Regions from separate parts of the Pantoea sp. X-Soil-YNGN-785 genome, predicted to be linked through region 2. Evidence: predicted binding sites of a transcription regulator. Region 2 holds the regulator's gene; the other holds the start of a gene.
The links. The regulator Fur, encoded in region 2, represses iron uptake genes when iron is present. The targets are predictions, from matches to a motif close to ATAATAATGAGAACNACTATCAA.
Positions count from the first base shown of each region.

Region 1: the regulator Fur is predicted to act here: its motif matches at 1,607-1,629, upstream of fepD (Fe(3+)-siderophore ABC transporter permease).

Region 1 covers NZ_AP035942.1:451,748-454,863, reverse strand. The annotation lists gene fepG (iron-enterobactin ABC transporter permease) at 1-571, opposite strand, end outside; gene fepD (Fe(3+)-siderophore ABC transporter permease) at 568-1,557, opposite strand; gene entS (enterobactin transporter EntS) at 1,705-2,949, shown strand; gene fepB (Fe2+-enterobactin ABC transporter substrate-binding protein) at 2,944-3,116, opposite strand, start outside.
Region 2 covers NZ_AP035942.1:1,135,832-1,138,947, forward strand. The annotation lists gene glnS (glutamine--tRNA ligase) at 1-292, shown strand, start outside; gene AC6I8E_RS05210 (hypothetical protein) at 529-924, shown strand; gene fur (ferric iron uptake transcriptional regulator) at 990-1,433, opposite strand; gene fldA (flavodoxin FldA) at 1,780-2,310, opposite strand; gene ybfE (LexA regulated protein) at 2,443-2,718, opposite strand; gene ybfF (esterase) at 2,887-3,116, opposite strand, start outside.

The DNA of each region.
Region 1 (3,116 bases), 680 kb from region 2:
CCGGCATGGTTTTTGCCCAGGTAATGCCGTTAAGTGAACCGGCGCTCCAGAGCCCGGCACTCAGTGCCGCCTCCAGTGAAGCACTGATAATCAGCCAGCTGTTTAGCGCCATCAGCAGTGCCCGCACGCTGATGCCCACAATAATCAGCCGGAAGGTCTCCACGCCGTTGCGCCAGCTGAACAGCCAGACCACACCTGCAGTGAGCAGCCCGCCTGCCAGCGCCGCCAGCGTCATCCCTTCCATGTTTTGCTGGAACAGCACCAGCGCCACCAGCACACCGCTGTAAGCGCCAGTGTTGAAACCCAGAATATCGGGACTGCCCAGCGGGTTGCGCAGCAGCGACTGGAAAATCGCCCCGCTGACGCCCAGCGCCGCACCAATCAGCAGCGCCATCATGACGCGCGGCAGACGCCACTCCAGTACAATCAGCTGAACATTGCGCGCTGCCTCGCCGTTGAGAAGTGCCCATAACTGGCTGGCGGAGATCGGTAAGGTGCCGCGCGTGACGCCCAGAAAAGCCAGCGCCCCGCAGGCCATCAGCAGCAGCGCATTGATCATCGTCCGTGTCATATCTGCCCTCTTCCCAGCTTACGGCGCACCAGCACAATCAGCATCGGCGCACCGAGAATGGCCGTGACAATTGACACGCGCAGTTCACCCGGCACCAGCAGCCGTCCCAGAATATCGGCCGCCAGCAGCAGACAGGGAGTGATCACCAGGGTTCCCGGCAGCATCCAGCGATGATCGTTGCCCAGCAGCCAGCGGGCCAGATGCGGTGTCATTAACCCGACAAAGGCGATGGGGCCGACTGCCGCCGTCGCCGCACCGCTCAGCAGTGCAATCGCCAGCAATCCCACCAGTTGAGTACGCATCACACGGGTGCCCAGCGCGGTTGCCATATCTCCGCCCATACTCAGGCTGTTGAGCGAACGTGCCAGCAGCAACGCCAGCAGGCTCCCGGCTACGACCGCCGGAAAGACAGTGCGCAGAATGGCGAAATTGCGGATATCCAGCGAGCCGCTGTGCCAGAAACGCAGATGATCGTAAATATCGGGATTAAGCAGCGACAGGCCAGATGTTAAACCCTCCAGCACCGCACCCAGCGCCACGCCTGCCAGCGTCAGACGCAGCGGATTCACGCGGCCGCCGCCGATCGCACCCGTCATGGCCACCAGCAGCGACGCCAGCAGTGCACCCGTAAAAGCAAAACCCAGCCATTCCGCAGGAGAATCGGCGCCAGAGAGGGCGATGCCAAGCACCACCGCAAAACCCGCTCCGGCATTCACACCAAGAATGCCTGGATCGGCCAGGGGATTGCGCGTCAGGCTCTGCATCAGTGCGCCCGCCAGACCTAAACTGATCCCGGCCAGCAGTCCCGCAAGGGTTCGCGGCAGCCGGGCATCGCGCACGATCACGCAATCGATGCGGCTGCAGTCGGAGAGTAAGGCATGTGTGACATCATGAAAGGGTACAGGTCTGGCTCCCAGCATCAGGCTGAGCGCAATAAGCAACAATAGCAGCATCCCTGAACCGGCTATTGCACGGAGTTGACGCATAACGTTTAAACCTTCACGAATTCAACATGGCTCGCAATTGCGAGTGTTTATGATAATGATACTTGTTATCGTTATTAACTATTTTTTGTATGTTACCATGACTCTCAGATTCAATAATGAGGAAAATGGGTGCTAAAAAGCGACGCTATGAACAAACCCTCCCATTTTATCGATCTCACTCTGCTGAGAACCCATCCCGCCTTTCGCGCCCTGTTTATCGCCCGCTTTATCTCGATTGTCGCTCTCGGCATGCTGGCGGTGGCGGTCCCGGTTCAGATTCAGCAACTGACGCAATCACCATTGCTGGTAGGACTGGCGGTGACGCTGGCAGGAGCCGGTATGTTTATCGGTCTGCTGACCGGCGGCGTGCTGGCCGATCGCTATGAGCGTCGTCGCCTGATCCTGTTTGCCCGATCCACCTGTGGCCTGGGCTTTGCCGCGTTGTGCATTAATGCCCTGCTCCCTTCACCGTCGGTCATCGCCGTCTTCGTGCTGGGACTCTGGGATGGTTTTTTCGGCGCGATAGGCGTCACGGCGCTGCTGGCGGCCACGCCGGCGCTGGTCGGGCGTGAGAATCTGATGAAGGCGGGTGCCATTACTATGCTGACGGTGCGCTTTGGCGCGATTCTGTCACCCGCGATTGCGGGTATGGTGATTGCTCAGGGCGGTGTGGCGTGGAACTACGGGCTGGCCGCGTTCGGCACGCTGCTGACGGTGTTAACCCTGTTGCGATTGCCGCCGCTTGCGCCACCGCCGCAGCCGCGTGAACATCCCATAAAGGCACTAAGCAGCGGCGTCCGCTTCCTGTTCGATACGCCAATTGTAGGTATGGCGGCGCTGACTGGCGCGCTGGTAACGCTAGCCAGCGCGGTGCGTGTGCTCTATCCGGCGCTGGCCCCTCACTGGCAGGTCGGTCTGACGGCGCTGGGACTGATGTACGCCGCCGTGCCGTTGGGTGCTGCGACAGGCGCGCTGACCAGCGGACGGCTGGCACAGTCGCCACAGCCGGGCCGCCTGATTCTGGTCAGTGCCATCGCGGCATTCGTCGCACTGGCTCTGTTCAGCCTGATGCCGTGGTTCAGCCTGAGTCTGATCTGCCTCGTAGCCTTTGGTTATTTCAGTGCCATCAGCAGCCTGGTGCAGTACGCGATGATTCAGACGCTGACGCCCGATGCGCTGCTTGGCAGGATCAACAGCCTCTGGACAGCGCAGAATGTCACCGGCGATGCGATAGGTGCAGCAATAATTGGCGCGATGGGTTCACTGCTGTTGCCGCAGCAGGCCGCCGCCCTCTCTGGCCTGGCAGCCACCGTGCTGGGTCTCATCATGTGGCTGCTGATGGCCCGCCTGCGACGCTATCAACGGCCTGCCTCCGACGATGCCACATCATGATTTCACGAACAGCGCTTCCAGCCGCGTCAGTAAATGACTGGCGCTGTAGTAGTCGAGACGAAAGCTATCCAGCCCCAGCGCATAGACCGCTTTAGCGCGCACCGCTGGGGTCTGCGCCAGAAAAGCATTGCTCATTACCTGCGCAGCCGTGTTATCTTCGGCGGCAA
Region 2 (3,116 bases):
CTGGGTGTCTGCGGATCACGCGCAGCCAGCAGAGTTCCGTCTGTATGATCGTCTGTTCAGTGTGCCAAATCCGGGCGCGGCAGAGGACTTCCTGGCGGTAATCAATCCTGAGTCACTGGCGATCAAACAGGGCTTTGTGGAACCGGGCCTGCGCGATGCAGAACCGACCACTCCATTCCAGTTTGAACGTGAAGGTTATTTCTGTGCCGACAGCGTTTACTCTAAACCGTCGCAGCTGGTGTTTAACCGCACCGTCGGTCTTCGTGATACCTGGGCGAAAACCGGCGAATAAATTTTTTTGAGGCTAACCTCATAAAATGACAAAAGGGCGATTTATCGCCCTTTTTTGTTGCCCCGATTTTAATCATTGCCGACGATTATTCTGACCTAACCGCAACCGATTAAATGCCGCATTGTGAGAGAAATCTGAGTTTAAAAAAATTAATCAATTTCCGGATGTGAATTATCCGCTTTCAGGTAGGCTATGCGCTCTCAGAGGTTGCAAAGCGGGTTACAGAAGGAAAAAAAATGACAGTTCTCGCCCAGGAAGCCAGAAACAGTGTGGTCGTTTTACATCAGCTCATTGAACGTATTTTTAACCAGCCTGCCGGATCTGATGACAGTTTTGAGCTGCTGATGTCCTATTTCCATCCTGAATTCCGCATGGTCACCCCAAAGGGCAGAGAGTGCAATCTGAACGAGGTCGAGGAACTCTTCAGGCAGTTGCAGGGACAGCGCGAAGGGATGCGTATTGCCACCTGCGAGCACGTCATCCTTTCTCATCATGAGAAAGAGATCACCGTGCAGTATCGCGAAATGCAGATGATGAATGGCAATAATCAGAGCCGTATTTCGCTTGCGATACTGGACTGCAGCAGCTCCATTCCACGCTGGCGCTATCTGCAGGAGACGCTGGTCGCCTGATATCACAGCCCAGGACAGACGAAAAAAAACCGGTGAATTCACCGGTTTTTTTATTTCAGTTCGCGTTACTGGTCGTGCAGGGTTTCATCTTCCCGGCAATCGCCCAGCGTACAGTGTCCATAGAGATAGAGGCTGTGGTTGGTCAGCTTGATGCCATGACGGGTGGCGATTTCGCGCTGACGTGTTTCGATCGACTCATCGCTGAACTCAATAACTTTGCCGCAATCCAGGCAGATCAGATGATCGTGGTGATGCTGCTGCGTCAGTTCAAAGACAGATTTGCCGCCTTCAAAGTTATGACGGGTCACGATACCAGCGTCATCAAACTGGTTCAGAACACGGTAAACGGTAGCCAGGCCAATCTCTTCGCCGATGTCGATCAGGCGTTTGTACAAATCTTCCGCACTGACGTGATGGCACTCAGGTTCCTGAAGCACTTCCAGAATTTTCAGTCTGGGCAGCGTCACTTTCAGGCCAGCCTTCTTTAATGCGGTGTTGTTGTCAGTCATGCGGATTTTGTCCTGTCACTATATTCACTTTTGTGGCTTGTCGCCTTGAATGTCGATCTGCGCTCATTCTCATTTGCGTCTCATTATAGAACTGAAGCGATGAAATGAAAACCAGAGGGCGTGCCTGAATCATCACGGGCTGTGGGGGATAGGTCACCGGGCCGGGGAGGATTCTGGCAGATGTCTGTTGGTACATCGCTTAGTCTTGCCGCCTGAGAAATAAGCGGAAGATCGATGCGGGTATTCTACAGATTAAACGGAGAAAGTTAAAAAAATGTGGCTATTATTTCTATAGGAATTTCCATTGCCTCAATGTGAGCTGGCGCTCACATTGAGTCGGGCAGGATCAGGCTTCGAGAATATCTTTCAGCTGCAGTTCATCAGAAATCTGCTTAACCCACTGCTCTACGCGCTGGTTAGTCAGTTCAGGCTGGCGATCTTCATCAATGGCCAGACCCAGGAAGTGGGTATCATCGGCCAGACCTTTTGAGGCTTCGAAGTGGTAACCTTCGGTTGGCCAGTGTCCGACAATTACTGCACCATGTGGCTCAATGATGTCACGGATCGTGCCCATCGCATCACAGAAGTACTCCGCGTAATCTTCCTGATCGCCGCAGCCAAACAGCGCAACCAGCTTACCGTTGAAATCGATCTCTTCCAGCGTCGGGAAAAAGTCATCCCAGTCGCACTGCGCTTCACCGTAGTACCAGGTCGGAATGCCCAGCAGCAGGATATCAAACGCTTCCAGATCTTCTTTTGTGCTTTTCGCGATGTCATGCACTTCTGCAACGTCTGTACCCAGCTGTTTCTGGATCATTTTTGCAATGTTTTCGGTATTGCCGGTATCGCTGCCAAAGAAGATGCCTACGAGTGCCATGAGTAAAATAACCTCTTAAATCCTGATAATGAGATGTGTGCCGCAGCACATTTCAGCGAATAATAGCAGACGAGAGAAAACCGGTGAACGGTTAAAGCCCCGACATTTGCTCCTGCGTGCGATTTGCCCGCATTAATCCAGTTTGAGCTGTGCCAGCAGCATCTGTTCAATCAGCTCGCTGCGGCTGAGATTGCGCTGTTCTGCCAGCGTGTTGAGCGCATCGACGGCTTCACTGTTCATTTTCAGTTCGACACGACGAAGTCCGCGTCCTTTGTCACGTTTAAGCTGATTGCGCTTGTTGATGCGCAGCTGTTCATCACGCGAAAGCGGACTGGTTTTGGGTCGACCAGGGCGGCGCTCATCAGCAAAGAGATCGAGCGTCGTGCGGTCAGTCTGTTCTTTTGCCATGGCTTAGTAAAACTGAATGGGGGCGGGCGCCAGTCACTCACCGCGCAGATTATAAATTATTGGCTATTGCCGCAGCAAAACGGACGCGCGGCAAAATTTTAGCGCGCCATCATACTTCACGCTTACTCCGGACGCCAATCCTAAACCTTTGCCGCCATCTATTTGCTTTTAAAGCGCAAAAAAGCGACGGACACTGCGCAAAACGGCATCGGGTTTCTCTGCATGAACCCAGTGTCCCGCGCCTCCAATGACATGTGCCTGCGCGGCCGGGAACTGCTGCAACAGCGCATCGCGGTAGCGGTTGTCCAGATAGCTGGAGTCGCCTCCGCGAATAAACAGTGCCGGATGATCCCATGCCGGAACGGGCTGCCAGCCCGAAATCGTGGTGTAGTTATCCC